DNA from 3 places in the Mesorhizobium sp. M0983 genome. Region 2 is predicted to be linked to each of the others. Evidence: riboswitches for the same ligand, from Rfam matches in the RefSeq annotation. Region 2 holds a riboswitch; each other region holds the start of a gene.
The links. Region 2 has a riboswitch for thiamine pyrophosphate ahead of thiB (thiamine ABC transporter substrate binding subunit). Riboswitches for the same ligand answer to the same signal wherever they lie in the genome.
Positions count from the first base shown of each region.

Region 1 (10,183 bases), on a different contig from region 2:
AAGCGGCATCAGATCGCGCTTCATGACAGCGATAGCGGCTGCCTGTAAGAGCGCCCGGCCTGAGGTGGAGGCCAGCACTGGATCGAGTACTGCCGGCACCTGTCGATTTTCGCGCAGTACGGCGGCAACCGCAGCGATGGTCTCGGCTGTTCCGAGCATGCCGATCTTGATTGCCGCCACTTCGTTGGCCTGCAGCGCGGCGCGCATCTGATCAGCCACCAGGCTTGGTGGCGAATGAAGGATTTCCAGTACGGCGTCGTGCGTTTGCACTGTGAGCGCGGTGACAGCGAGGCAGGTGCGCACGCCAATGGAAGAGATCGTCTCGATATCGCGTGCAATTCCAGCCCCACCGCTGGAGTCTGATCCGCCGACCACGAGCACATGCGGTTCTCGCCTCAGCGCCATGGCTTTGTCTTTTCGATCCATTCTCGCGTGCGCGCTTCGGGATCGGCATTCAAGGTGATGTCGGTGACCACCGCGGCGCTGTCCGCACCAGCCTCGAAGACACCGTCGAGCCGGTCGGGGTTGAGGCCGCCGATGGAGACCAATGGGATCGGCGCCACCCGATGCTTCCACTCGCTGATCCGCTCGAGCCCTTGCGGCGCCCATTTCATCTGCTTCAGGACGGTGGGATAGATGGGGCCGAGCGCGATATAGTCGGGCTCGGCAGCGATGGCCGTTTCCAGTTCGAGATGATCGTGCGTGCTGAGCCCAAGCTTCAATCCGGGGTACTTAATCGCCAGCAGGTCGGCCGCAGCCAAATCCTCTTGGCCGAGATGGACGAAGTCGCAGCCTTCCTCAATGGCGAGCCGCCAATGGTCGTTGACGATCAGTTGGCAACCATGGACCGCGCAGACGCCGTTCGCGCGGCGGATTTCCGTCCGCAACGTGGCCTCGTCCCTATCCTTGATGCGCAACTGAACCAGCTTGACGCCAAGCGGCACCAGCCGTTCGATCCAGGCGGCGCTGTCGACGATCAGGTAGAAGGGGTCGAGCTTCATGAAAAAACTGCCCTGCCAATTGTCGGCGTCGACGGCACGGCGACGTCCTGCGGTTCGAGCATTCCCGAGTTGAAAGCTTCACGACCGGCCTCGACCGCCTTGCCGAACGCACGCGCCATGCCGACCGGATCGGCCGCCTTGGCGACTGCGGTGTTCAGGAGTACGGCGTCAAAGCCGAGCTCCATGACGGTTGCCGCGTGCGACGGCCGTCCGAGCCCCGCATCCACGATCAGCGGAACGCCTGGGAAATGTGCGCGCATCGAGCGCAGCGCCGGAATGTTGATCGGCCCGAGGGCGGAACCGATCGGTGCACACCACGGCATCAGAACCTGGCAGCCCGCCTCCAGCAGTCGCTCGGCGACGACAAGATCGTCGGTGGTATAGGGGAATACATCAAAACCGTCCTCGCACAGGATGCGGGCGGCCTCGACCAGCCCGAACACGTCCGGCTGCAGCGTGTCGTGGTTGCCGATCACTTCGAGCTTGATCCAGTTGGTGCCGAAAACTTCGCGCGCCATCTTCGCGGTCGTGACCGCTTCCTTGACGGAGTGGCAGCCGGCAGTGTTGGGCAGGATTCTGACGCCGAGCGAGCGGATCAACGACCAGAATTGTTCGCCGGCCCTGCCGCCTGCCATCTCACGGCGTAACGAGACGGTTACCGCCGAAGCGCCCGACGCCTTGACGGCCTCGGCAAGGATGGCCGGCGATGGATATTGAGCGGTGCCGAGAAGCAGGCGGGAGGCAAGCGACGTTCCGAGAAGATCGAACATGGCCTAGCCTCCCTGCATCGGTGAGAGGATTTCGATCCGGTCGCCGTCGCTCAACCGGAATTCCGCCCGGTTGGCTTTGTGCACGAGTTCGCTGTTGACGGCCGTTGCCAGCCAATCGCCTTCAAGTCGAGCGCCGCAAGCAGCTCGGCCAGCGTGGTGGCTGCAACCTCATGCACTTTGCCGTTGACCGTCAGTTTCATGAGCAAGCTCCTTCGTTCCGTCTTGATGGAAGACCAGGTCGGCCGCCTGGCGCGCCATGGCAGGGGCGAGAAGAAAGCCATGGCGATAAAGCCCGTTGACTGCGACGGTGCTTCCATGTGCCTCGACACGCGGCAGATTGTCGGGAAAAGCAGGACGGACGCCGACACCGGTTTCAACGATCCCGGCCTCGCCGAATGCCGGATGGAGGGCATAGGCGGCACCCAGAAGCTCCATCATCGAACGCACCGTGGCCGGCTCGGCGGACCCGCTCTCGATCATGGTCGCACCGACCATGAAACACTGGCCGGTGCGCGGCACCACATAGAGCGGAAAGCGCGGATGAAGCAGCCGGACCGGGCGCGACAGCGAGATGTCGGGCGTGCGCAGGATCAGCATTTCGCCGCGAACGCCACGTAGCCGGTCATCGATGGCTGCCATTCCCGTGCAGTCGATCTGATGATCGAAACCAAAAACATGCCAGACCTCGGTGCCGAAGTGAAACTCGACACCCATGGCTGCGAGCTTGTCATGAAGCGCTGCCATCGCCTGACGCGGGTCGAGATGCGCCTCGTCGGAGAAGAGCAATCCGCGCCGGAAGCGGCCGGCGAGGTCGGGCTCCAGGAGCGCAATTTCGTCTTCATCGACACGCCGATGGCCCGAGGTGCGGCTGGCGAAGCGGTCGATCTCGCCCGCATCGCGCGGCGCGGCCACGACCAGCGTTCCGGCCCGCGTCACCTGGCCGGGGGTTGCGGCATCCCACCAGTCGGCGGCACCGCGCCCGAGATCCAGCACCGGCTGCTCGGCGCTTTCGCGCTCGCACCATGGCGCCAACATGCCGCCGGCGAACCACGACGCATTGCCCCCAAGGCCAGGCCTTGTCTCGGCAACGGAAACCGCCGCGCCGCGTGCGGCGAGCTCGAAGGCGGCGGTGAGGCCGGCAACGCCGGCCCCTTTGACCAGCACCTTCATGATGGCTCACGTGGCTGAGGTATGAGCGGTGCGCCGGTCTCGTCCGCCGGCAGGTAGAGATCGCCGCCCTCGCGGTATTTCGCCGCCATCGCCGCCATGCCCTCCTTCTGCGCTTCGGTGCGGATGTCGTGGGAAATTCGCATCGAGCAGAATTTCGGCCCGCACATCGAGCAGAAATGCGCCAGCTTGTGCGCCTCCTTGGGCAAGGTCTGATCGTGGAAGGACCGCGCGGTTTCGGGATCGAGCGACAGGTTGAACTGGTCCTCCCAGCGGAATTCGAAGCGCGCGCGGGAAAGGGCATCATCCCTGACTTTCGCCGCCGGATGACCTTTTGCCAGGTCGGCGGCATGGGCGGCTATCTTGTAGGTGATCACGCCGATCTTGACGTCGTTGCGATCGGGAAGGCCGAGATGCTCCTTGGGCGTGACGTAGCAGAGCATGGCGGTGCCGAACCAACCGATCATCGCCGCGCCGATGCCGGAGGTGATGTGGTCGTAGCCCGGCGCGATGTCGGTCGTCAGCGGCCCAAGCGTATAGAACGGCGCCTCGCCGCAGACGGCGAGCTGCTTGTCCATGTTCTGTTTGATCTTGTGCATCGGCACGTGGCCGGGGCCTTCGATCATTACCTGGCAATCCTTCGCCCAGGCGATCTGTGTCAGCTCGCCGAGCGTCTCCAGCTCGGCGAATTGTGCTGCGTCATTGGCGTCGGCGATCGAGCCAGGACGAAGGCCGTCGCCCAGCGAAAAGGACACGTCATAGGCGCGGCAAATGTCGCAGATCTCGGCGAAATGTTCGTAGAGGAAGCTTTCCCGGTGATGATGCAGGCACCATTTGGCCATGATCGAGCCACCGCGCGAGACGATGCCAGTGACCCGGTCAACGGTCAGCGGGATGTAGTGCAGCCGCACGCCCGCATGGATGGTGAAATAGTCGACGCCCTGTTCGGCCTGTTCGATCAGCATGTCGCGGTAGACCTCCCAGGTCAGGTCCTCGGCGATGCCGCCGACCTTTTCGAGCGCCTGATAGAGCGGCACCGTGCCGATCGGAACCGGCGCGTTGCGGACGATCCAGTCGCGGATGTTGTGGATGTTGCGGCCGGTCGACAGGTCCATCACCGTGTCTGCGCCCCAGCGGATCGCCCACACCATTTTTTCGACCTCTTCAGCCATCGACGATGTGACGGCGGAGTTGCCGATGTTGGCGTTGATCTTGACCAGGAAATTGCGACCGATGATCATCGGCTCGCTCTCGGGATGGTTGATGTTGGCGGGAATGATTGCGCGTCCGCGCGCCACCTCATCACGCACGAAATCCGGCGTGACGAAATCGGGCAGTGTCGCGCCGAAAGCCTCGCCGTCGCGCTCAAGCTTGCCGTGCAGGATCTCGCGACCAAGGTTCTCGCGGATGGCGGCGAACTCCATTTCGGGTGTGATGATGCCGGCGCGCGCATAGGCAAGCTGCGTCACCGCCTTGCCTGCTTTGGCTCTGAGCGGTTGATGGCGAATGGGAAATTCCGGCGTCAGGCGTTCGCCCGTCGCGAATCCGTTGTCCTCCGGCCGGACATGGCGGCCGTCATAGGCCTCGACATCGCCGCGCGCCGTAATCCATTCGTGGCGAAGCCGTGCAAGGCCATTTTCGATGCTGGTTTCGACAGTCGGGTCTGTATAGGGGCCGGACGGATCGTAGACGGTGACGGGCGGTTCGCCGGCCGTCGGATGGACGGAGATTTCGCGCATCGGCACCCTGATCTGCGGGTGGATGGCACCGGGCTTGTGGATTTTTCGTGAGGCGGGCAGCGGTCCCGTCGAGACGGCGGGGGTGAGGGCATTCATCTTGAGGCTCCTTTGCTCGTTGCATTGGAGACCCAGTTCTGTGCCGGGAGGATGAAAAGACGCTTCTGTCGACCTGCCGAAACAGGACCTCGGGCGTAAACTCCCGCAAGCGCTTGCACCGTCCCTACGCCAGTATGAACTGGATCAGGTTCAACGGGTCACTGCGCCGCGAATGCCAGCAGTATCTCAGCCCCTTGCCGGGACTCCCCTGGTGAATGCGTGAGGTTGGACGGGACGGCTCCGGTTTGTCAAGCGCGTTCTGGCCGCGGCTGATCGGCGGCCGGTCAGACCGTGCGGAAAAAATCGTGCATGTCTCGGCGACAAGTCAAGCCTCGGAGATGAAGGCAGGGACAAGGGAATTACAAACCGTCGGACTAAAAATCGATCCTGATGATCACACCTTCAATGGGCACCAAAGGTTTGCGCGTAGATCGCCTCGATTCTTCCTGCCTCGTCACTGGTCAGCGTGGCGAATTCCTTTTCGCGCGCGCGGTTCGATAGATGTCCATCATTCTGGTGAAGAAAACGGAAGAGCAGATCGGTCAACCGCTCGGGCATGTCAATAAAGGCGTCCACCTGCTGCCGGAACTGATCGTAGCGCTGCAGAAATGCGGTTTCCTCGGGAAGGTCCCGTTCGATCGTCCGCTGAACGCAGGCATAGAGGAATTCGGCGTGCGGGGTTGCATCGAAGAACCGGTAGAAATCACCGGTGTCATTCAGCACCCGGACGTTGAATTGCGGCGTCGGTTCCCATTCCACCAATGGCAGAAGGCGCTGCGAATAGCTCTCGAGCACGCCCCTGTACTCGTTGATCTGGTCCAGGATCGCGGCCGAGACGGGAAAGACCACTCCCGGCGGATTGAAGCCGCGCATGGCAAGGACGTGGTGGATTAGGTAGCGGTGAATGCGGCCGTTTCCGTCCTCGAACGGGTGAATGTAGACAAAGCCGAAGGCGAGGATTGCGGCGGCTACGACTGCATCAAGGTTTTGCGCGGGGCCCTGATCGAACGCCGCCATTCCATCGATTAGCCGCGGCAGGTCCTCGGGCCGAGCGCTGATGTGATCGGGCAAGGGCGTGCCGTTGTCTCGGTCATGCTCACCGACGAAACCTCCTTCTTTTCGGAAGCCAAGTCTTGCGAAACGGGCGTCGCCAAGTACAATTCTTTGCAGACGCAGCAGCTCATCGCGATCGATCGGCCAGCGGCCGGCTTCGCCGATGGCGCGGCCCCAGCGCTGGATGCGATCTTGCGGCGGGCGCTCGCCCTCGATCGCATAGCTTGATCGCGAGTCTTTGAGCAAAAGAAAGGCGGCGGTCCGAGCAAGAAGGTCGCGCGGCACGTCCGCTACGATTGCCTCCGCGCGCCGCGGTAGTTCAAGGCCGATGAATTTTTCGAGAATCTTGGTGCGGAACACCAGAGGGCAGAACTCACGCGTGCCGGGGAGATTGTCCCTTACGCGGTAGCGCGAAGCGGTCTTGTCGGGTCCGGGCCACTGCAGCTCGGGATCGACAACCGGAATGTATCGTCCGGCCGCCGCGTCCGGCAGATCGATACGGGCGCCCCTCAGCCATTCATATAAAAACCAGATGCGGCGGGCATAACTGCCGGTCGGGCTTTCACGGACCAGCGCCTCGATCGGCGCGGGACCGGTCACTTGGAACAGCCGCTTGAGGACGGCAAGGTCCAGTCCCTCGTACTTGAGCGCAAAGGTCAGGTGGCCTTCGAGGGTAGGATTTGGGGCGTGGCGGGGGGTCATGATCCGCCAGCCATCCCGTTCGGTAATGCGATGATGCTCGCCCGTGGCGAACAACCTACGGGGCAAGGGCACGGCGAGCCTGTAGGCTCCGACCAGGGCGCTGTACCCGGCCGGGGTCGCCGTTTCAGGAAGGCGGATTTCCTGAAAAACGGTAACAGGACCTGAAAATTGGTGCTCTTGCACCGGAGGCATGAAAAGCGAATCCTTTCATCGAATTTTGGTTCAGCTGGGCCAACACCTGTGAAAAATGATCCTATTCCATGAAAATTGATGCCACAAGACAAATTTTCCGAAAACCGATTCTAAACGGTGCTGGAGTCATCAAGCAAGAACTCCGCCACCGGCTCAAGGAAGCGACTTCATGACAAAAAGGTGAGTCCAGGAACCGCCATTCGCCCGTCTCTTAGTCACGAGGCCGGCACGGATGGCCCGCCTTACGTCGAGCCGGATTGCTCGAGGAGAACCGCGCCGTTCGGGGCTCACTCATAGAGCGCTCCGGCGCGCGATCCCGATTTGATAGCCGCGATCACGCTCGCGACTGATCTTGGTGACGTGGCGGCGTCGGAGTAGAAAACTGATGCAGGATCTCGGTGGCGTCGTGTGTGTGTGTGTGACCTGAAGTGAGTTCTCTGCGGTATGGGGGACGGCACGCAGCGCGCGCGTCTTCTCGGCAAACAGATCGACGAAGCGGCACCGAAGGGAAGTTCCTGGCATTCATTCTCGCCATCGCTGCCCCAATTTGCCGACCGGACTGCCGATCGATCTCGCCCAATACTTTGCGCGCGCAAGGGCCGAAGTTGAACTGGGTGGCACCTGCTCATTCGGGAGCTAACTCATGCTTGGCGCGCTAGCCCGAGAGAGCTGTGCCTGATCGAATGCGTGAAATCGTAGCTCGGGTGGAGAGGCTGACACGGTCATCTGTCACCCGCCTTCGGGCTGTAACGGAAAGCGCGACATCGTCTCCAATGCTCGTTCCCCACGTCGAGGGCCCAGCGGCTTGGCTGCGGGGGGACTGTCAGCTAGTGGCCGCTGGGCCTTGACGACCAGCGAGCGTAAGAGGAGGCCCTGCGCTGGCTGACGAAAACTTGCGAGCAAAGCCACGGAAAAGCATCATTCGAACGAACTCTTTCGTCGAGACGAGGAGGCAGTGAGGCGGTAGCCGCCGCTTTGAAGCTCTCCGGCAGCTGCTACGCTGGTCGTTCAGAGGGTCGCAGCTGCGCTTGCGCCGTCATATCAGATAAGTCTAATATAATCCGCGCCTAGCCATCGAACGCCGCGGCGCCCTCGGGTCGGCGCTATTCATCGGGTGGGCATGTCGGGTACGCAAGGGAGGACGAAATGAGACTGGTTCAGTCATTTGCATTTGCTGCTGTGCTGCTTCTTTCGTCTGCATTGTCTGCGGCCGCCCACTCGGCTCGTGAGGACATCGAAGCGGCGTTGGTAAAATTCATGGACGCCTTCAACAGCGGAAACGCAGCAGCGGTAGGTCAAATGTATACCGACGATGCCGCTCTGCTGCCACCCGACGGCAAACGCGTCGATGACCGCAAGGGCGTGGAAGAATTCTGGCAGGGCGCAATCAAGGCCGGGATGAAGAATCTCACCCTGAAGGCGCTGGAAGTGGAAGGGAGCGGGAATCTCGCCTACGAAGTTGGCGCATTTACGCTCAGTGTGCCGAGCAAAGGCGGTGCCCCTTCCACCGTTGCGGGCAAGTACATTGTCGTTTGGAAAAAAGGGGGCGACGGGACATGGCGCCTGCATCGGGACATCTGGAACTTAGGTGCGGCCCAATAGATTCCGCGATCCGTGAGGCCGGCGCGGCTTGCAACAGTTCCAACGAAAGTCCATGGCAATAGTTGATGTGACTGAATTGATTAACAAAATTGAACAGACTTGATGGGTCTGCTCATCGAGTCGGCTCTGGATCTATCGCGCTACCGATCAGGGAGGCGGTAAGATTCGAGCTCAGCAGAACGGCTGACCACCACTTGCCGGGACTAGAGTGTTCTCCGGCTCGGCGCGCCGCTGAGGACTCTTGTTCATTTGGTCATGCGCAATCCGTGGTTCTCCAAGAACCCGTCCATCTCGTCAAATGCCATCTGAGCCGAGACAACTAACTATCATTGGGCAAGTAGCGGCTCAACGGCTCCAGAAGAAAGCAGCCCCCCTATGCTCGTTCAACATTCGAGATCGCATCGGGCAAGTCTTTCCACGTGCGGGTACGCCATGCTGCTTCGACCGCCCCTTTTTTCTTGCGGATTTAGGAATTCGAGCTTTTCGGTTGTTCCGATCATCCATTTGGGAAACGACCGATGCCGGCAAGCAAGGTTTTATGGGGCCAGATACTCACCGCCTTTCTGATCGTCGTCGCGACAACATGGGGAGCAACACAGTGGACGGCAGGGCGGCTCGACTTTCAAAGCCAACTCGGTCCGCCGTGGTTCGAATTGGCTGGACACCCCGTTTATCCGCCGCCAGCCTTTTTCTGGTGGTGGTTTTTCTACGACGCCTACGCGCCGAACGTCTTCCTGGAGGGCGCGGCGATTGCGGCGAGCGGAAGCCTCATGGCTATCGTCGCAGCGATCGGGACGTCGCTGTGGCGGGCGCGCGAGGGAAAGGATACCACGACTTACGGCTCGGCGCGCTGGGCGACGCGAGACGAAATCAAGGCCGCTGGGATGATCGGTCAGGATGGGGTGATCCTGGGTATGTTGGGCCGACACTATCTACGCCACGACGGTCCGGAACACGTGCTATGTTTCGCACCGACCCGAAGCGGCAAAGGCGTCGGCCTGGTCGTGCCGTCACTACTGACCTGGCCGGGTTCGGCAATCGTCCACGACATCAAAGGCGAAAACTGGGAACTGACGGCCGGATGGCGGGCCCGTTTCGGCCAGGTGCTTCTGTTCGACCCGACCAATGCTGGATCCGCAGCCTACAATCCTCTGCTGGAGGTGCGACGGGGCGAGTGGGAAGTTCGAGATGTGCAGAACGTGGCGGATGTCCTGGTCGACCCAGAAGGCACATTGGAACGCCGCAACCACTGGGAGAAGACCAGCCATGCGTTGCTGGTCGGCGCAATACTGCACGTGCTCTATGCGGAGAAAGACAAGACCCTCGCAGGCGTGGCGAACTTCCTTTCTGATCCAGAGCGGCCAATCGAGGCAACGCTGCGCGCCATGATGCTGACGCGGCATTTGGGTGATGCAGGCGCGCATCCCGTCGTGGCGTCGGCTGCTCGGGAACTGCTTAACAAGTCCGAGAACGAGCGTTCCGGCGTGCTCTCGACGGCCATGAGTTTTCTGGGCCTCTACCGCGATCCAGTTGTGGCCAAGGTGACGTCATACTGTGACTGGCGGATCGCAGACCTTGTCGAGGAGGCACGGCCGACGACGCTCTATCTGGTCGTGCCGCCATCGGACATCAGTCGCACAAAGCCGCTGATGCGACTCGTGCTTAACCAGATCGGCCGCAGGCTCGCCGAAAATCTTCACGCGAAGGATCACCGGCAGCGTCTTTTGATGCTGCTGGACGAGTTTCCCGCGCTCGGCAGGCTCGATTTCTTCGAAAGCGCGCTGGCCTTCATGGCCGGGTATGGCATCAAGTCGTTCCTGATTGCACAATCGCTCAATCAGATCGAGAAGGCCTACGGACC
Region 1 covers NZ_JAMYNH010000005.1:253,239-263,421, forward strand. The annotation lists gene NKH71_RS12535 (hydroxymethylpyrimidine/phosphomethylpyrimidine kinase) at 1-405, opposite strand, end outside; gene NKH71_RS12540 (thiamine phosphate synthase) at 396-1,001, opposite strand; gene NKH71_RS12545 (thiazole synthase) at 998-1,771, opposite strand; partial or broken gene thiS (sulfur carrier protein ThiS) at 1,775-1,971, opposite strand; gene thiO (glycine oxidase ThiO) at 1,940-2,941, opposite strand; gene thiC (phosphomethylpyrimidine synthase ThiC) at 2,938-4,773, opposite strand; TPP riboswitch at 4,877-4,993, opposite strand; gene NKH71_RS12565 (Fic family protein) at 5,176-6,720, opposite strand; gene NKH71_RS12570 (YybH family protein) at 7,867-8,322, shown strand; gene NKH71_RS12575 (conjugal transfer protein TraG) at 8,841-10,183, shown strand, end outside.
Region 1: linked by a shared signal. The riboswitch ahead of thiC (phosphomethylpyrimidine synthase ThiC) and the one ahead of thiB (thiamine ABC transporter substrate binding subunit) in region 2 are both predicted to bind thiamine pyrophosphate.

Region 2 (10,183 bases):
AGCCGTGCCCGCTCGCCGCCCGAAAGCTCGCGCACCGGCGTGCGCGCCTGTTCCGGCTTGAACAGGAAGTCCTTCATGTAGGACACGACGTGGCGCTGCTCGCCATTGATGACAAGGTTCTCGCCGCGTCCGTCGGTGAGATACTGCGCCAGTGTCTCCTGCGGATCGACGGCCTCGCGCTTCTGGTCGAGCGTGGCGATCTCCAGGTTGGTGCCGAGCCGCACCGTGCCTGCGTCCGGCTTCAATTCGCCGGTCAGCATCTTCAATAGCGTCGTCTTGCCGGCGCCGTTCGGCCCGACCAGACCGACGCGATCGCCGCGCTGGATGCGTGTCGAGAATCCCTTGACCAGGGTCAGATCGCCAAAGCTCTTCTCGATGTTCTTGGCCTCAATCACCAGCTTGCCGGATTCGGCGGCGTCGCTGGCTGTCATCGTCGCCGCACCCTCGGCGCCACGATGACCGCGAAAGCGCTGGCGCATGGTCTGCAACTCACCGAGCCGGCGCATGTTGCGCTTGCGCCTTGCCGTCACGCCATAGCGCAGCCAGTGCTCCTCGCGCACGATCTGGCGGCCGAGCTTGTGCTGCTCGCGCTCTTCCTCCTCCAACACCGTGTCGCGCCATTCCTCGAAATAGGCAAAGCCCTTATCGAGACGGCGGGTCTGGCCGCGGTCGAGCCAAATTGTGGCGCGTGACACGCGTTCGAGAAAACGGCGGTCATGCGAGATGACGACCAGGGCCGAGGAGGTGCGGGCAAGCTCCTCCTCCAGCCATTCGATAACCGAAAGGTCAAGATGATTGGTCGGTTCATCGAGGAGAAGAATGTCGGGCTCGGGCGCCATGACGCGGGCGAGTGCCGCGCGCCGCGCCTCGCCCCCGGAGAGGTCGTTCGGCCGTTCCTCGCCGGTCAGGCCGAGATGCTCTATCAGATAGGTGGCGCGGTAGGGATCATCGGCGGGCCCGAGCCCCGCCTCGACATAGGCGCGAACGGTCGCAAAACCGTCCATGTCGGGCATTTGCGGCAAATAGCGCACCGTCGCCGAAGGCTGGCGGAAGACTTCGCCGTCCTGCGGTTCGATCAGCCCGGCAGCGATCTTGAGGAGCGTCGACTTGCCAGAGCCGTTGCGCCCGACCAGGGCGATCTTGTCGCCAGCTGACGCCGTCAGGGCGGCACCGTCGAGCAGCGGCGCGCCGCCAAAGGTCAGCTTTATCCCGTCGAGATTGAGAAGCGGCGGCGCCATGTCAGCTTTCAGGTAGGGGAAAAGGATGCGCGAGCAGCAGCGCGCGGCCGCTGGCCAGCGCGATTTCCAGCCGGCCCTTGACCTCGTTGGAAATGGTCAGCGACGAGCCGAAGGCAACCTCGACATGGGCGAGCGGCCATTTGGCGCCGGTGACTGTCAGGCCGGCGAGATCCGAAAAGCCGAGCACCGAAAACAGCGTACCGTCGACATAATCGAAGCCAGTCTTTCCAGGCAGCAAAGGAATGCCTTCCTGTGCGCCGCTGGTCAAAAGCACTTCCGTTCCGCCTTCCGCCAGCCGGACGCTGAGCGCCAAATGCAGGAAGATGTGGTCGGTGCGTTTGCCGCCGAAGGCGCCTGCGAGCACAAGGCTGGTCGCACCGCGTTCGAGCGCGGCGGCGATAGCGAGTTCACCGTCGGTCTTGTCCTTTTCGGCGGGAAACACCTGCCGTGGCACAGCGGCCAGATCCTCCGGCAAATCGGCAGGCACGGAATCGAAATCGCCGACCCAGAGTTCCGGCATCAGGCCCAGCATAAGGGCATGGCCGATACCGGCATCGGCAGCGATGACGCGGGAGCCTTCGACCTGGCGGTCGAGCAGCGGCGTGCGGATGAGATCGCCGCCAAGCAGGATGGTGAATGTGCTCATATCTCGTGGCCCTTACCAGCCCTGCCCCGGAAACGGAAGATGAAACGGCAGATGAAACAGGACGCCGCGCTTTGGATGCCCGGCAAACTTCCGCTTGCGCAGCACTTCGGCCGGGCCTATGTGTCGAAACGCTCTAACGGGGTGCCGGACGCGATCTTCGCGGACCGGCTGAGAGGCAAGACTGCCAACCCGCTGAACCTGATCCGGTTTGTACCGGCGGAGGGATTAGACGTTTCGGACAGCCCGACGCCTCAATTCCTTTCAACGCGAACGAAGGAGGCGCCGATGCGCAGTTTTTTCCACTCTCTTGCCTCGATTATCCTGCTTGCGGCATCCGCGCTTGCCCTACCGGGGCAGGCATCGGCACAGGATAAGCTGACCGTCTATACCTATGAAAGCTTCACCGCCGATTGGGGTCCGGGACCGGCGGTGAAGAAGGCCTTCGAGGCCGAGTGCACCTGCGTCGTCGAATTCGTCTCGGTCGCCGACGGCGTGGCACTGCTCAACCGTGTGAAGCTGGAAGGGGCCGCGACCAAGGCCGATATCGTGCTTGGCCTCGATATCAATTTGACGGCGGACGCCAAGGCAACCGGCCTGTTTTCGCCGCATGGCGCCGTGACGGACGTCAGTGTGCCGGGTGGCTGGAGCGACGATATCTTCGTGCCGTTCGACTATGGCTATTTCGCTATCGTCTACGATAGCGAAAAACTGAAGAGCCCGCCGAAGAGCCTCAGGGAATTGGTCGAGGGCGATGCCGGCGACAAGATCGTCATCCAGGATCCGCGCACCTCGACGCCGGGCCTTGGCCTGCTGTTGTGGGTCAAGTCGGTCTATGGCGACAAGGCTCCGGAAGCCTGGGCCAAACTCAAGGCAAAGGTGCTGACGGTGACGCCGGGCTGGAGCGAGGCCTACGGCCTGTTCACCAAGGGTGAGGCGCCGATGGTGCTGTCCTATACCACTTCGCCAGCCTACCACATGGTTGCCGAAAACACCTCGCGCTACCAGGCGGCGTCCTTCGAGGAAGGCGAATATCTGCAGATCGAGGTCGCTGGGATCACCACCAAGGGCGCGAAGAACCCGCTGGCGGAAAAGTTCATCGCCTTCATGACCGGGCCGAAATTCCAGGATCTCATTCCCGAAACCAACTGGATGTTCCCGGCCGGCAAGACCGACAAGCCGCTCAATCCGGCGTTCGACAAGCTCGTCAAACCGACCAAAACCTTGCTGTTCAGCTCGGAAGAGGTCGCCGCAAATCGCAAGGCCTGGGTCGACGAGTGGCTGGCGGTGATGAGCAAGTAGCTCGGATTGAAAGATGATCGCCCTACGGCGCCCCCCTCTGTCCTGCCGGACATCTCCCCCACAAGGAGGGAAATTGGCCGTCATGCCGGCTTTCGCCAATCTCCGACATTGCCGGAATGAGCGGAGCGCTGAACCTGCCAATCTCTCCCCATGTGGGGGAGATGTCCGGCAGGACAGAGGGGCGCGCGAAGGAACGCAATCCTCGCTAAGAATCTCGAATCTGGTGGTCTAGCGTGCAACGCGCGCCATCATCGGATACCCGCGTCGCTGCCGGTATCGTCGCGCTCGCCGCCATCGCGCTGCTGATCGGCGGGGCATTCGCCGGGCTCGTCGTCGAAGCCATGCGCGACCTGTCGGGCGCCGCCTCCGCCTTTGATTCCTATCTCCTCCGTGTTGCCCGCTTCACGCTCTGGCAGGCTCTGTTGTCGACCCTGCTCTCCGTCGCACCGGCGCTGTTCGTCGCGCGCGCGCTGTCGCGGCATCCACAGTTTTTCGGGCGAGGCTTTGTCCTGCAGCTTTTCGCCGTGCCGCTGGCGCTGCCGGCCATTGTTGCCGCACTCGGTGTCTTGGCACTCTATGGCCGCGCCGGGTATTTCGCCGGCTTGCTCGGTGCGATTGGCGGCCAGAACTGGCCCGGCATCTATGGCCTATCGGGTATTCTCGTCGCCCACGTCTTTTTCAACCTGCCGCTGGCAACGCGACTGTTCCTGGAAGCGTTGCAGACGGTGCCGGCTAACCAATGGCGGCTGGCGAGCCAGCTTGGCATGGGTGCTGCGCCGGCCTTCCGGCTGATCGAATGGCCGGCGTTGCGTGCGGCCCTGCCGGGCGTTGCCGGGCTCGTTTTCATGCTGTGCATCACCTCCTTCACCATCGTGCTTACGCTCGGCGGCGGGCCGCGCGCGACGACGCTGGAGGTTGCCATATACCAGGCGCTGCGTTTCGACTTCGACCCGGCGCGGGCGGTGACGCTGACCTTGTTGCAGATTGCCCTGACCTTCGTCGTCGTGCTGGCACTAACGCGGCTTGGCGCCAATATGACCGGCGACGCCAATCTGCCGGTAGCCCCGCGCCGGTATTTTTCAGCCGGTGCGGCCGAGACCGTGCTGAACGCACTGGTGATCGGGCTGGCACTGCTGTTTGTCGCCGGACCGATGGCGGCTACGCTGTCGGCCGGGCTTGGCGCCGATCTCGGCCGCCTGGCCGGCGAGAGCGCGGTGCGGCAAGCGACGGCGACCAGTGCCGTGCTCTCCCTCCTATCGGCGCTGCTCTCCTTGGCGTTGTCGCTGTCGCTGGTTATGGCGCGCCGGGCGCTGGCGCTCACCCGGCGGACCGGCAGGCGGACGCTGCTCGAACACCTGGCCGACACCGGTGCGGGGTTCGTCCTGGTGGTGCCGCCCATCGTCATCGGTGCCGGCTGGTTCCTGCTCCTGCGCAGCGTCAGCGATGTCTTTGCGATCGCCCCTGTCATGGTGGTTGTGGTCAATGCGGTGATGGCGATGCCGTTCGCCATCCGCGCCATCCGCCCCGCCTATGACGCGGCGAGCGAACGCCACGAACGGCTCTGTGCACAGCTTGGCATCTCGGGCTGGAACCGGTTGCGTCTGGTCGACTGGCCGTCGCTGCGGCGGCCGCTCGCCACCGGCTTCGCCTTCGCCATGGCGCTGTCGCTCGGTGATCTCGGCGTCATTGCGCTGTTCGGCAGCGATTCCGTGCAGACATTGCCCTATCTGTTGCTGGCGCGCATGGGCAGCTACCGCACCGAGGATGCGGCCGGCCTGGCGCTGCTGCTCGGCCTTGTCTGCCTGGCGCTTGTGCTGACCGCGGACTGGCTGGGAAGGAGGGAGAAATCATGATGCCGATCAGCCCGGAACGGTCGATTTCGGTCGAAAAAGGCGCGGCCGTGCGGCTCGATAATGTCTCGTTCAGCTATGGTGAAACGCCGCTTATATTCGATGTCGATTTCCCGGCGTCGGAAATCACCGCCATCATGGGGCCGAGCGGTTCGGGAAAGTCGACGCTGCTCAATCTGGTGGCCGGTTTCGAAGCGCCGCGGTCAGGCCGCGTGCTCATCGGCGGCGCCGACGTCAGCACTGCGCCGCCATCAGCGCGGCCGGTATCGATGGTGTTCCAGGAAAACAACCTGTTTGCCCATCTGTCCCTCGAGCAGAATGTCGGGCTCGGCCGCTCGCCTTCGCTCATGCTGAGCGAGGCTGACCGCGCCGCAATCGCCGCAGCGCTGAAGCGCGTCGGCCTTGCCGGCAAGGAAAGCCGGCTGCCGCGCGAACTCTCCGGCGGTGAGCGGCAGCGCGTCGCGCTCGCTCGGGTCCTGGTGCGCGACCGGCCGGTGTTGTTGCTCGACGAGCCGTTCGCTTCGCTCGGACCGGCACTGCGCGACGACATGCTCGACCTGGTCGCCGACGTCCATTCGGAGCAGCGCATGACGGTGCTATTCGTCACGCACCAGCCGGACGATGCGCGCCGTATCGGGCAAAACATGGTTTTCCTGGATGGTGGCACGGTTGCCGCGACGGGCACCGCGGCCGATTTTTTCGTCGGGGCTGGACCGGAGGCATTCCGACGCTATATCGGCTCGGGTCCGTTTGCGGCTGGATCACGAGATGTTGCCCGGAAGCGGACATAATTTATGGTCAAACCGGCGGAAGGCGAAGCGGCGCTTGCTTGCCATGGTCGAGGTAGTGTGGCTAGGTCCGCCAGGAGCTGGTCCGGCTTAGACCGTGATTTGCCCTTGCTGCCTCGTATCTGTCGGACGCCGTAGCACTTGATTTTGCGCGTGATGCTTTCCGGAAATCGCGCCCGATTTTCGCGGTCACGTGCCAGGACTTGAAAGGAAGCCGATCTGCCGACCGGCATCGACAATCGGAGGGTGAAACCGCTGGCGCGCTTTCTGGCGCTGGCCGGTCTTGCCGTGGCGCTGGCAAGCTGCCAGATGTTCACGCCTCCCGACGTGCAGGAATCAGGCTTTCAGCCCTCAGACAAGCCGATCACGGTCGACAACGTCGCCGCCAACGGCAAGCTCGCCCAACTGGCGAAGGCGCAGCACCCGCGCATCCTCGCCACCTATGGCGGAGAATATTCCGACCCCAAGCTCGAGCGCATGGTGGCCAAGATCGTCGGCAGACTGACCGTAGTGTCGGCCAACCCGACCCAGACCTACCGCATCACCATCCTCAACTCGCCCAACGTCAATGCCTTCGCGCTGCCGGGCGGCTATCTCTACATCACCCGGGGCCTGCTTGCCTTGGCCAACGATTCAGCCGAGCTTGCCGCCGTCATTGCGCATGAAATGGGCCATGTTACGGCCAATCACGGCCTGCAGCGGCAGCAGCTGGAAGCCGAAGAGGGGTTGGCGACCAAGGTCGTTTCGGATGTGCTCGGCGACAACCCGACGGCCAAGGCGGCGCTGATCCGCGGCAAGCTGAGGCTGGCCCAGTTCTCGCGCAATCAGGAGCTGGAGGCCGACGCCATCGGCATCAAATCGATCGGCGAAGCCGGTTTCGATCCCTACGCTGCCGGCCGCTTCTTGCAGTCGATGTCGGCCTATACCGATTTCCGCTCGATCAGCGGCGCCACCGACGCCAGCCTCGACTTCCTGGCGACGCACCCCAACACGCCGCAGCGTATCGACCTCGCGCAGCGCCACGCCCGCCAGTTCGGCGCGCCCGGTGTCGGGTCGCGCGATCGCGATTCATTCCTTTCCGGCGTAGACGGGCTGCTTTACGGCGACACACCGGAGGAAGGCTATGTGCGCGGCGAAACTTTCCTGCATCCTGGCCTCGGCGTGTCGTTCTCGGTGCCCAACGGCTTCATCATCGACAATTCGGCAGCGGCGGTGACGGCGACAGGCCCGGGCGACATCGCGATCCGCTTCGACGGCGTTTCGATCGACAAGGGCCGCTCGCTGACCGACTACATCCGCAGCGGCTGGGTTGCCGGCCTCGACGACAGCAGCGTGCGCCAGGAAACGATCAACGGCAACGAAGCGGCAACCGCGCATGCCGGCGCCGATGGCTGGCAATTCGATATTGCGGTGATCCGCGCCGGCGGCCAGGTCTACCGCTTGCTGACCGCGGCGCCTTCGGCCAGCACCTCGCTGAGCACGGTGGCGCGCTCGGTCAGCGGCTCGTTTCGCATCCTGAGTGCTGCCGAGAAGGCGGCGTTGAAGCCGCTGCGTATCCGCATCGTCACGGTGCAGCCCGGCCAGACAATGGGCTCCCTGGCCGCACAGATGGTCGGCGTCGACCGCAAGCTGGATTTGTTCAGGGTGCTCAACGCGCTGTCGCCGGGTGCCGCCGTTTCGGCCGGCGACAAGGTCAAGATCGTCACCGACAAATAGCAGCCGACGCGATTCAGGCGAGAAATTCCGGGTTCTGCTTCACCAGCGCCGCCTTGAGCTTTTCCATGGCGCGCGCCTCGATCTGCCGGACACGTTCCTTGGAGATGCCGAGCGTCTCGCCGAGCGCTTCGAGCGTCGCGCCCTCGTCGCTCAGCCGGCGCTCCTCGATAATCCTGAGTTCTCGCGCATTGAGCGCGCCGAGCGCCGTCTTCAGCCAGACAGAGCGGCGTTCGACATCGATCGTGTCGCCGACGACCTCGTCGGGCAGCGGGTCATCCGAAACCAGGAACTCCATCCGCTCGGTTGCGCCCGCATCGTCGGCAAGCGGCGTGTTGAGCGAGCTGTCGGGTGCCGAAAGGCGGGAATCCATCATCGCCACATCGGCCTCGGAAACGCCGAGAGCCGCCGACACTTCGCGGTAAAGCGTGGCATTCGACGTCTGCTCGGCGCCGTTTGCCAGGCGGGCGCGCAGGCGCCGCAGGTTGAAGAACAGCGCCTTTTGCGCGGAGCTGGTGCCGCCGCGCACGATCGACCAGTTGCGCAGGATATAATCCTGCATCGAGGCGCGGATCCACCATGTCGCATAGGTCGAGAACCGCACCTCGCGCTCGGGCTCGAAACGGGCCGCGGCCTCCAGCAGCCCGACATGGCCTTCCTGGATCAGGTCGCCCAGGGGAAGGCCGTAGTGGCGGAACCGCGACGCCATGGAAATAACCAGCCGCATATGGGCGACGGTGATGCGGTGCAGCGCGTGCTGGTCATTGTTCTCCTTCCAGCGCAGCGCCAGGAGATGCTCTTCGTCGCGCTCCAGGTAAGGGGCTTTCATCGCCGCGCGAACCATGGTCCGTCCTGCACTGTCTTGCATCATGCCGCGCTCCTGCTTCAGGCGTTGCGGTGCAATCGCTGAATCGTGAGTTGGCGCCGATGGTTGAAATGGCGGCGCCGCGCCCTACAACAGCCAAGAACGTGCGATGCGGGGGAATGTTCCCCCGGACTGTCATGCCGATTGCGCTGTTCCAGGCGATTCGCCATCGGCCTTGACTCAGCCGGGTGCCGCCGGGAGGTGTTGGTTGAGAATGGGATTTCAAGGGCGCGAGATTTTTGAAATTTAGTTTCTTATTGTGGCATCGCGCATCTGTCATTTTCCGGCACTCGCAACGACGCCGGACATCGGCCAAGGACGGGATCACAGAAAAATGAAATGGCTCAAATCGCTCATTATCGCCGGAACGCTGCAGGTTCTGGCAATCGCCGCCGGTCATGCCGGCGCCAATCTCGACCAGATCAAGCAGTCCGGCGTCTTCAAGGTCGGCACGGAAGGAACCTATGCGCCCTTCACCTATCATGATGCTTCCGGCGCGCTGGTCGGCTTCGACGTCGAGATCGCCCGGGCCATCGCCGAGCGCCTCGGCGTCAAAGCCCAGTTCCTCGAAGGCAAATGGGACGGGCTGATCGCCGGTCTCGACGCCAACCGCTACGATGCCGTCATCAACGAGGTCGGCATCACCGAGGCGCGCAAGGCCAAATATGATTTCTCCGATCCTTACATCGCCTCCAAGGCGGTGCTGATCGTGCGCGGCGACAACACCGACATCAAGGGTTTCGCCGATCTCAAGGGCAAGAAGGCGGCGCAGTCGCTGACCTCGAATTTCGGCAAGCTGGCTGAAACCAATGGCGCCGAGCTCGTCGGCACCGACGGCTTCGACCAGTCGATCCAGCTTCTTCTCACCGGCCGCGCCGACGCCACCATCAACGACAGCCTGTCCTTCCTCGACTTCAAGAAGCACAAGCCCGACGCCAATGTGAAGATTGCCGCGCAGGAAGAAAACGCCGACTATTCCGGCGTCATCGCGCGCAAGGGCGATCCGGAACTGGTGGCCGCCATCAATAAGGCGCTGGCCGACATCAAGGCCGACGGTACCTACCAGAAAATCGCCGATACCTATTTCGGCCAGGACGTTTCGAAGTAAACGGCTTTTCTCGCGTGGGCCGAATGCCGGCCCGCGTCGTTCATGTCGCGGCGAGCTGTCTTTGACGGCCCGCCGCTTTCGCGTGATATGAGCGACGGCAATCTGGCAAGGAGGAGGCTTCGTGCCGCACTGGCTGCAATTGATGCTGGAATCCCTGCCTACGCTGCTGTGGGCTGCACTGATCTTCACCGTGCCGTTGACGCTGCTGTCGTTTGCATTCGGTCTTGTCCTCGGCCTGGTCGTGGCGCTTGTCCGGCTGTTCGGTCCCAAACCGCTGGTCGCCGTGGTCCGCTTCTATGTCTGGATCTTCCGCGGCACGCCGCTTCTCGTGCAACTGTTCCTTATCTTCTACGGCCTGCCATCGGTCGGCATCCTGCTCGACGCTTTTCCGGCAGCACTGATCGGCTTTACCTTGAACATCGGCGCATATTCGTCGGAAATCATCCGCGCCGTCATTGGTTCGGTGCCGAAGGGCCAGTGGGAAGCGGCCTATACGATCGGCATGACCTGGGCCCAGGCAATGCGGCGCACCATTCTTCCACAGGCGGGGCGCGTCGCCGTGCCGCCGCTGTCCAACACCTTCATCTCACTGGTCAAGGATACATCGCTCGCCGCCGCCATTACCGTGCCCGAGATGTTCCAGGCGGCGCAGCGCATTGTCGCCACCACTTATGAG
Region 2 covers NZ_JAMYNH010000003.1:160,003-170,185, reverse strand. The annotation lists gene NKH71_RS07330 (ABC-F family ATP-binding cassette domain-containing protein) at 1-1,238, opposite strand, end outside; gene NKH71_RS07325 (thiamine diphosphokinase) at 1,240-1,884, opposite strand; TPP riboswitch at 2,012-2,126, shown strand; gene thiB (thiamine ABC transporter substrate binding subunit) at 2,170-3,183, shown strand; gene thiP (thiamine/thiamine pyrophosphate ABC transporter permease) at 3,417-5,036, shown strand; gene thiQ (thiamine ABC transporter ATP-binding protein) at 5,033-5,824, shown strand; gene NKH71_RS07305 (M48 family metalloprotease) at 6,068-7,537, shown strand; gene NKH71_RS07300 (RNA polymerase factor sigma-32) at 7,551-8,405, opposite strand; gene NKH71_RS07295 (amino acid ABC transporter substrate-binding protein) at 8,734-9,507, shown strand; gene NKH71_RS07290 (ABC transporter permease subunit) at 9,629-10,183, shown strand, end outside.

Region 3 (10,183 bases), on a different contig from region 2:
TTCGTGCTTGGATTGATCCGCAAGGCAGAAAGGAAGGAAGAGCCAAGCAAGGTCCGCCGGCACACTTGAGCTTCAAGCCGCAGCTGCGTCGTCAGGATGGCACGTCATTTGCAATAGAAGCCTTTGTGACGGCCCGCCCACAACTAGCGGAGATGACCGGTGATGGTTTGTACAGAAATGTTGAATGGCGTCGTTTCGGCAATAATTATATTTGTAATAACAATTGCATATCTGTAACAATAATACCCAATAGTATTCTCAATTTCTCATGAACATCTGGCATGACGAGAGCATCAAAACTGCTCAAAAATTCACTCAATGCGCATCGTTATCGAATGGTTCCTTAGCAAAAATTCATTCACTGACGTCCATCCCTTTTACTGTTTGAACGGAGATCAACAATGAACATTAGGAGCCTCCTCCTCGGCTCAACTGCGGCACTGATTGCCGTTTCCGACGCTCGCGCCGTGACCGCCGTTGCCGAGCCTGACCCGACTGAGTACGTTAAAATCTGCGACGTTTACGGCTCGGGCTACGTCTACATTTCAGGCACTGAGACCTGCCTGCGCATCGGCGGCTATGTCCGTTACGACATCGGCTTGCGCCATGTCGGATTGTTTGACCACGCAAGAACCTCCGATGTGAGGACTGGTGAGCATCAGGACACATGTCAAAACAACACGCGCTTCACATTGAAAACTTGGACCGGCCAGGAGACCGAACTCGGCACGTTGAAGACCTACACCGAAACCCGCATGAACTTCGGTAACCGCCACACTTCGGTTTCGGACAGTTCTCGGTCCTATGCCTTGAACGGAGACAGCACCTTGACTTTCGCCTGGATTCAGCTTGGTGGCCTCCGAGTTGGTAAGGACTGGTCGGCCTTCGACATGTTTATTGGCGGCGCGGTTGACGTACTCAACCAGACGCCGGTTCCGTACGGCGCTTTCGATACCAATGTGGTTCAGTACTACTTCGACGCCGGGAACGGCTTTTCGGCCGTGGTTTCGCTCGAAGAAGGCTCGGGCGTGGTCGGCACAATCGACAGCTACTCTCCGCACGTAGTCGGCGGCTTGAAATACACACATGGCTGGGGCGCGATCACCGGCGTTGCCGCTTATGATAGCAACTACGAATCGGTGGCCGCCAAGGTCCGTGTCGACATCAATGTCACCAACGAACTGTTGCTGTTCGGAATGCTCGGCTACGGTTCCAACGGCAAGCTCAACGACGACTCCACGAACGCCATCGACGCTCATGGTCGCGGCTTCTATAAGAGTTGGGGTGGGAACTGGGCTTTCTGGGCTGGCGCCACTTACAAGCTCAACGAGACAACTTCGTTCAACCTTCAGCTCTCCGGTGATCAGCTCAAGAACCATGGTGTCGCTGCAAACGTCGCCTATGCGTTTCTTCCAGATTTCACAGTTACGGCGGAACTCGACTATAGCCGCTACGGCAACTTCGCCGTCGGCAAGGTGGACGCTTCCAACGTGAACTGGACCAACGCCAACAAGAAGAGCGGTGTCGCCGGAATCCTGCGTTTCGAACGCTCATTCTAACGGGATGAAAGGGTTGAGCTCGAGATCCGGTTGAGCGGACCAATCCCGCAACACTCCAAGAGAACGTCGTATGGAAGCTATACGAGATTGGAGCCTCGATCTCGGGGCCGGACGATGTTTCATATCAGATCTGGTCCGGATGATCGCGCAGGCGATATTCATCGCTCGATTATGCGTTTTGATCTGCAACTCTTTCATTTCCTCATTCCTTCCGCCCGCTTGACGGACCCTGCCATCCAGCACTACCCGGCCAGGTTTTCCGAACTGGGGTGCGGCCCGACGCACTTGAAAATCGCAAATGGATCGCCTCCGTTCAGCCATCCCCGCGGAAATTCGGGCGCGAGAGAACAAGCTCCAGAGCATAAGCGAGGCTGATCGAGGAACAGACGATTCTCAGGCGATGCTCCATCCGATCTTGCGCCTGGCCGAGACGATCGCCCGACGATCACCGCCGCCGCCCGAATGCGCTTGACAAGATACCGCTCGCCCGTTCAACCTGAAGCATTCACCCAGGGGAGTCCCGGCAAGGGGCTGAGATACTGCTGGCTTTCGCGGCGCAGTGACCCGTTGAACCTGATCCAGTTCATACTGGCGTAGGGACGGTGCAAGCGCTTTGCGGGAGTTCACGCCCGAGGTCCTGTTTCGAGCAGGTCGACCAAAGCGTCTTTTCATTCTTCCGGCACAGAACTGGGTCTCCAATGCACGAGCAAAGGAGCCTCATGATGAATGCCCCCACCCCCGCCGTCCCGACGGGACCGCTGCCCGCCTCACGCAAGATCCACAAGCATGGCAGCATTCACCCTCAGATCAGGGTGCCGATGCGCGAAATTGCAGTCCATCCAACGGCCGGCGAACCGCCAGTCACCGTCTACGATCCGTCCGGCCCCTACACCGATCCGGCCATCAAAACCAGGATCGAAAAAGGCCTTGCCCGGCTTCGCCACGAATGGATTACCGCGCGTGGCGATGTCGAAGCCTGTGACGGCCGCCATGTCCGGCCGGAAGACAACGGATTTGTGACTGGCGAGCGCCCATGCCGCCGACCTGGCCAAGGGTCACGCGGCGGCGAACATCCGCGGCGACGCGCTGTCGCGGGCCGGATTCGAGTTCCGCTGGGAGGCCTAGTTCAACCTGTCGCTCGATCCGGAAACCGCGCGGTCCTTCCACGACCAGACCTTGCCCAAGGAAGCGCACAAGCTGGCACATTTCTGCTCGATATGCGGGCCGAAATTCGCTCGATGCGCATCTCTCACGACATTCGCGCCGAAGCGCAGAAGGAGGGCATGGCGGCGATGGCGGCGAAATACCGCGAGGGCGGCGATCTCTATATGCCGGTCGAAACGCCCGAGGTGGAAAAACAGGCCTCAGCGCAGGAAGATCAGAGGGCGCGCTGAGCCATGCGCCGCATTCTTGTCAAAGGCGCGGGTGTGGCAGGCCTCACCGTTGCCCATGAATTGGCCGCGCCGGGTGCATCCGTCACGGTTGCTGAAATTCGCAGCCAGATCGGCGGCAATGCCTCCTGGCTCGCCGGCGGGATGCTCGCGCTTGGTGCGAACGCGAAGGCGCCGAGGAGGCGGTCGTCACTTTCGGCAACGTTGCAGCCGACTGGTGGGAAAGGGCGCTGCCCGCGCTGGTGAGGAGGGCCGGCACTCTCGTCGTCGCCCATCAGCGCGATGCCTTCGAGCTTGCCCGTTTTGCAGCTCGTACGCGCAACTATGAGTGCGTCGACGAAAAGGTTGTTGCCGCCCTCGAGCCCGATCTTGCCGGCCGCTTTCATCAGAGCCTGTTTTTTTGTAGCGAAGCTCATCTCGATCCCCGTCGGGCTCTCGAAGCCCTCGCCGGCAACTGCGTGCGATGGGCGTCGTTTTCCTTTTCGAGACGGGCGAGGTTGGCTTTTCCGGCTTTGATCAGGTGATCGACTGCACGGGCATCGCGCGGGCCGACGACGATTTACGCGGCATGCGCGGTGAAATGCTGATCCTCCATACGCGTGATGTCTCGCTCGGGGCGATTGCCGAGAAGCCGATCTCGCGGGCGTCGCGGCGTAGTGAGCGCGGGCGCGGCCGTGATGATCGTGGCGGGAGGGAGAGGTAAGGAGCGTCTTTTCTTTGAGAATTCGCGTTTACGGGTACCCACGATGCACAACGGGCGAGTTTTTCAAAGAGGCGCGTCCTCCTTCGAAGCGCTTCGGAGGGCCAGGCTGTAGGCTCGCCCCGAGCCCCTGCGTAGCCTGCTGGGGAGCTGGTCTCGGCCCATCCGGTGACGATCCTTCGCGCAGACGAGCTATGGAGACGATCAAAACTGTGATTTCACTTGCCGATTATCGCATAAAAAGCTTGTTATTGCACAACTTAAAAAACTTGCAACTCCACAGCATCATTGACTTGTCTCCTATCGGCACTATATACTTGTAATCGCACAGCTCTAAAAAGTTGCAAAGGTACGGCCATGGCCAAGCCCCATGAAAAACTCGCTGTATCATTGGCCGTCCTCAAAGAGCTGCAGAAGGGTGGGCGGCGCATATTCAAATCAGATGAGCTGACCCGCGTCCACCGGGAGCGACTGCTGCAGAACGGGTTCCTGCGCGATGTTATGAAAGGCTGGCTCATGTCGACCAGCCCGCAGGCACAGCAGCAAGACACCACCCCCTGGTACGCGAGCTTCTGGGAGTTCTGCTCCCTTTACTGCAATGACCGGTTCGGCAAGGACTGGTTCGTGTCACCGGAGCAGTCGCTGCTTCTGCACGCGGAAGCGCCCACTATTCCGCCTCAGGTGGTGGTGAACACCCCCAAAGGCACGAATAACAAAATCGACCTGCTGTTCGGCACTTCGCTCTATGACCTCAAGGTCAAGGAGATGCCGGCCGAACTGACAGAGAAAAACGGCCAGCGCGTGTTCACTGTCGAGGCCGCCCTTACCCGGGTGCCGCAAGCGTTCTTCCAGCGCGCGCCTATCGAGATGCAGATCGCTATGGCGTCGGTGCGCGACGTATCAACCGTTCTGGTCCTGCTGCTTGATGGCGGCCATTCCGCCGTGGCGGGACGGCTTGCGGGGGCCTTCCGTCGCGTAGGACGCGACTCCTTTGCCGATGAAATCGTGGCCGCCTTCAAAGCCGCCGGCTATGACGTGCGCGAATCCGATCCGTTCGCGGGACAAATTGGAGTGACAACCATTGCGGCGGGCGTACCGCCGTTGGTCGCCCGCCTGCGCGCGATCTGGCAATCGCAGCGCGAAGCCATCATCGAGATATTCCCGAAGGCACCCGGACTGCCGTCCGACAAAGACGCCTATATGAAGTTCGTCGAGGATATCTACGAAAGCGACGCCTACCATTCGCTGTCGATAGAAGGGTACAGCGTCACCCCGGAACTCATCGACCGGGTGCGCGAGGGGAGCTGGAATCCGGAGATTGATGAAGAGGACCGCAAGAACCGGGATGCGCTAGCCGCGCGTGGCTACTACCTCGCATTCCAGAAGGTCAAAGACTCTGTTGCCGCGATCATCAACGGCAAGCCAGCCGGCGCGTTGACGCGGGACACTCACCGGGAGTGGTACCGGGAGCTGTTCGCGCCGTCAGTGACCGCCGGCATCCTCAAAGCCAGCGCGCTGGCGGGATATCGCAACCACCTTGTGTACCTGCGCGGCTCGCAGCACGTGCCGCCGCGTACCGAAGCGGTGGCCGATGGTATGCATGAGCTGTTCGACCTGCTGGAGGCGGAGAAGGAGGCCTCCGTGCGTGCCGTGCTGGGGCATTGGCTTGTGGGCTATGTGCACCCCTATCCGGACGGCAACGGACGAATGGCGCGGTTCCTCATGAACGCGATGCTGGCTTCAGGCGGTTACCCCTGGACAGTCGTCAGAGTCGATGACCGGAAGGCCTACCTCGCAGGGCTGGAGGAGGCGAGCGTCAATATGAATGTGAAAACGTTCGCCGCCTTTCTCGCCGAACGGGTGAAGTGGTCTATGGAGAAGGCGGCGTGAGGTCGGTGGTGTGCCATGTTTAACTTGCTTGTCTCGGGCCACGGCGAGTGGTGGGAAACGCCGCCGTTCACGTCAACCATTGACCGTTTCAAGGAATAGAGCGGCGCCGAGGCCGAGGCTATCGGCCTCGCGCGCCCTGAAACATTGCGCCGGCTGGAGGAAATCCCGGCGCTGTTGATGTACGAAGTTGGGGAGGGAGGCCCGCTCGCGCGCGTGGTCCGGCACGGCCGCATACGCAATATCGTTCGGCGCGGACACGAACTGGCCTTCACCTTCGAGCCCGATCCGGAACATGCCTTTCTCGACCGGTCAGCGGTGTTGAGAATTGCGGACCGGCTGCGCATTCAACAGTTCGAACAGCACCGTACGCACTGGGCGATCAAGGATGGTGACATTCCGGCCGAGCTGATTGCCACCGGCACCGCTGAACGGGCGCAGCGCACCGTTGCCGTGGTTGCGGCAGAATATGTTAGAAGCGCGCCGCGAGGGACGAAGGAGAGAAGCTGCCGAACTGGCCGAAGAACTGGAGGATTTTCCTCCCTCGCTGGAGAAAGCACTGTCGCTCGTGCCGGCGCGTATCCTTCAGCAGCCGACACCCGAATTATACCCGATCCTTGGGATAGAGCCCCGCACGCCCCAAGGCCGCAACGCCGTCGTGGCCGTCGTCGCAAGGGATCACAATGGGCAGGACTTGCCTGCCGACTGGTCTTATTCGCTGGCGTGGTTCCTGGACCTTTACGGCAGCGCGACGGAAGCGGGGCGCCTTGACGGCGCGCTGGCCGAATGCGCAACGCATATGATCGCGCTCGGCACTGGCGAGGGAGAAGCGGCCGCCCCGGTTGAAGATATCGGCTACCCACTCTGGCGCTGTTCGCGAAGCCCGAAACTTATCGGCGATCTGCGCCGGGAAATTGCGGTCCTGACTGATCGCCTCGTGCGCCGCCAGGAGGGTGGGGGCTGCTGGAATGAAACTAGAGAAGGGGTTCCCCGGCCCGGCCTGCGCGCCACGGCCCTTGCGACAGTCGCCCTTCAGCGGCTTGGCGATGACCGCTACCACGACGCAATTCGGAAAGCCGTGTCATGGCTGATCACACAAGTTATTCCTGACACAGGCGCGCTTCCGCGCGACGCGGGCTAAGACGATCCCGAGGTCATCGCCACGACACTCGCGATGGAGGCTATTCGCCGGTCTGATTTTGTCGATGACGTGCCCCACGTGCTGGCGGCTGGAGATGCCTGGCTGGTCTCCGGTCAGACCGTGCTGGGAGGCTGGCAGGCAGAGCCGTGGGCAGAGGATTTTGTCGCGGCCTTGGTGCTTGAATATCTCGCGCGCCAAAACGAGATGCTGCCGCAGGTCGATGGCTTTCTCCTGATGGCGCGCGACTTCTTCCGCAAGGCAGAAGAGCTGCAGCTGGAAGGCGGCGCCAATAATCGGCGGCTTGCTGCCATAGCGACCGTGCATGCTGTGGAAATGTTCCTTTATGGGCTGTTTGAGCGGCGGGAAGATTTGGCGCTGTCAGCCTTCCGCGAAAACGGCACTGAGACGCTCGGCCCCCGGACAGCGCCTGGGTTCAGAGGACAAAATTGATCAGTGGTTCGATGCCAAAACCAAGGCCCTGAATGACTGGCAAAGGGATGAGCTAAAAAAGAAATGGGGCACGATGTAAAACGTGCTCAGCTCGCGATCCCGCATGGATCGTGTCGTCAGCGACATCGTCTTCGATTTCAGCGTGAAGCCCCGCCTGTCAAGCGAACGCGGCAACGCAATTCTCGTGGCCTCCAGCATCTACGAAGCCTGCAAGTACTTCGAGCTTTTTCAAAAGACCCGTTCCGCAACAAGTGCGCCCTGATCAAATCGTACAATCCGAATGCGCAGGACATCACAAAGGAAGGGACGGGCGCTAACACCGATACCGACCGGCAGGTCATTTACAACACCTACACCGAGTTGCTGAAGGGCGTTGAGGCCAAGGGCGGTTTGTCCAAAACCGAGGTGTACGAGGAGGCGGCCAAGGCTCTTTTCACCAAGGAGCCGGCGAACATGAAGCTGCTGGTGGTCGTCGACTAAGCTGCTCACAGCTTTCGATGCGCTGCACCTATGTCTACATAGACACGTCTATGCAGGACCACGGCCTGTTCCAAGCGATTTGCCGGACCAATCGGCTTGACGGCGAGGACAAGGATTTCGGTTATATCGTCGCCTACAAGGGCCTGTTCAAGAAGGTTGAGAATGCGATCGCGGTCTATACGTCGGAACTTGATCATTCCGACGACGGGCCGGCTCCGGATGTGCTGCTCAAGGACCGTCTGAAAAAAGGAAAAGAATGTCTCGATCAAGCCCTGGAACGCATTGTCCTGCTTTGCGAGCGAGTGGAGCCGCCGAAAGGAGAACTAGAATACATCCACTTCTTCTGCGGCAACACCGAAATCGCGTCAGACCTTAAATAGCGCGAACCTCAGCGCGCGGCCCTGTACAAGGCAACCGCAGGGCTGCTGCGGGCGTATGCTAATATCGCGGATGAAATGGATGCCGCAGGCTACAACAACGCCCACGTTGCCCGCATCAAGAAACAGGTCGAGCATTACCTGAATGCGCGGGACACTGTGCGTCTGGCCAGCAACGAAAGCCTCGATCTGAAGGCCTACGAGGCTGATATGCGGCACTTGATCGACACATATTTCAAAGCCGATGAGCCCCGCAAAATCTCACCATTCGACGGCATGAGCCTCCTTGAGCTCAGCACGTTTGGGAGGACGTGCTGGACGATAGGGTCACCATTCCCCGCAAAATCAAGCAGTCCAGCGAGCGTAAAATCCAGGATCAAGCTGACCGCACATGGAATCTTCTCACTACGCTTTACTACAAGGGGACAGGCCGTATCCTTGGCGCCGGAAGAAGATCGGATTGAAAGGGAACCTTCTTTGTCATCTTTGCATCACGGTCAGTCTGCTCGAGATTGACCGCTGCAAACCGGGAGCACGAGCGGGCTGGGCAAACGTTGCAACAGATCCTTCAAGGAAATTCATAGACTCTTAGCAACTTCGGTTCGCTGTGAATGGTAGGCTTATTGCAACGTCTGAGGTCAGTGGGGTCCAAACCGTGGCGCCGCTTATTCTCCGACCCGCCGAACTGCGTGCAATTTCGGCTAAAGGCAATGGCAAGAAGAGCGCCCATCTTGTTTGTTCGACACAGCCATATCGGCTCAAAACAGTATCTTCACGGCCACCGACATTGTCCGGTCGGTGGACAATCAACCATATAATTTGGTTCGAAAGCCGCAACATCTGTGGAGAACGCGAAATGACAAATTCAGTAGGAGTGCCCAGGCTTTCCAAGTGGCTTGGTCCTGACCAATGCTGACACTGGTCAGTCGCCTACGGACGGCAGCGCATTTAGATCGCCTTCGAATCCTAGGTCTTTGCGCGCACGCGGACCTAACTGTCTGCCAGCTAGCGGAGATTCTGGGTCTGCGTCGTGATCACGTTGTACGACACGTCCGGCTGCTGGCCAGAGCCGACTTTCTTTACTGCACCGAACAACGCCCGTGGTGCTCGTACCATCTCAAAGCAGCAGGTAAGGACGGCGGGCTGGTTCAGTTGTTGGTTGATCTCCTGCCCCACGGCGATGGCTATCACAAACGAGACCTTCAACGGCTCGAAGCGACACAAGACGCGCCGTCGAAGGGGATCGCATGCTTGACCGTGAAATAGATCCAATTGGAGCGCGAAACCACCATGGACAACTCCGCCGACGGCGCCATCGCGCCGCCCGACACTTGCGGACGGTCTCGCTTGGCGGCCTCTGGCCCACGCGCTTCTGGACCGAGGTTATGACCTGGTCACCGGGGGCACTGACAATCACATGCTGATCCTTGATCTTCCCGATCGACCACTATCAGGCAAGGCTTATGCCGAGCGGTTAGCGAAGGCAGGCATCATTACGAACTTTAATAGGGTGCCGGGGGACCCGCGCCATCCTGAGGTCACAAGCGGAATTCGCCTGGGGGGCGCCAGCAGTGACGTCAATGGGCTTGCGCGATGTGGAAACCGTGCAAATTGCTGGCTTCATGGACTCCGTCCTCCGGCGAGCCAGAAGACGAAGATCTCCATGCCTGCTTGCGAAGAGACGTTGCCGACCTGTGCGCTGCGTTCGAGGTCCCGGGCCTCACCGACAGGTAAGGTGGGCTAAGCAAAATGCCCCATACAACTCCAACACCCGAAGCGAGGCATTTCATGGCTAGGCAGTTCGTGTTCTCTTCCGAATCGGTTGGCGCGGGACACCCGGATAAGTTGGCCGACAACATCTCGGATGCCATCCTCGATGCCATCCTCCGCACCGATCCCAAGGCGCGCGTCGCCTGTGAAGCGTTGGTAAAATCAGGGATGGTCGTTCTGGCTGGCGAGATTACCAGCGATGCGCAGGTGGATTATAGCCAAGTTGCGCGCGATACGATTCTCGATATTGGATACGACGACGAGGCCGTCGGCTTTGACGGCCGGCGTTGCTCCGTCGTTCATGCACTGACCGAGCAGTCGCCCGACATCAGCCAGGGCGTTGACGAGGGACGAGGGCAGGACCTCCAACAGGGAGCGGGAGATCAGGGCCTCATGTTCGGCTACGCATGCCGCGAAACCGATACTCT
Region 3 covers NZ_JAMYNH010000020.1:30,688-40,870, forward strand. The annotation lists gene NKH71_RS26650 (porin) at 402-1,559, shown strand; TPP riboswitch at 2,061-2,176, shown strand; partial or broken gene NKH71_RS33520 (phosphomethylpyrimidine synthase ThiC) at 2,282-2,473, shown strand; partial or broken gene NKH71_RS33525 (phosphomethylpyrimidine synthase ThiC) at 2,586-2,953, shown strand; partial or broken gene NKH71_RS26660 (FAD-dependent oxidoreductase) at 2,957-3,563, shown strand; gene NKH71_RS26665 (Fic family protein) at 4,008-5,540, shown strand; gene NKH71_RS26670 (hypothetical protein) at 5,613-5,834, opposite strand; gene NKH71_RS26675 (prenyltransferase/squalene oxidase repeat-containing protein) at 6,007-6,678, shown strand; gene NKH71_RS26680 (hypothetical protein) at 6,712-7,128, shown strand; gene NKH71_RS26685 (hypothetical protein) at 7,192-7,608, shown strand; gene NKH71_RS26690 (type I restriction enzyme subunit R domain-containing protein) at 7,626-7,988, shown strand; gene NKH71_RS26695 (hypothetical protein) at 8,064-8,501, shown strand; partial or broken gene glyA (serine hydroxymethyltransferase) at 9,337-9,719, shown strand; gene metK (methionine adenosyltransferase) at 9,774-10,183, shown strand, end outside.
Region 3: linked by a shared signal. The riboswitch ahead of NKH71_RS33520 (phosphomethylpyrimidine synthase ThiC) and the one ahead of thiB (thiamine ABC transporter substrate binding subunit) in region 2 are both predicted to bind thiamine pyrophosphate.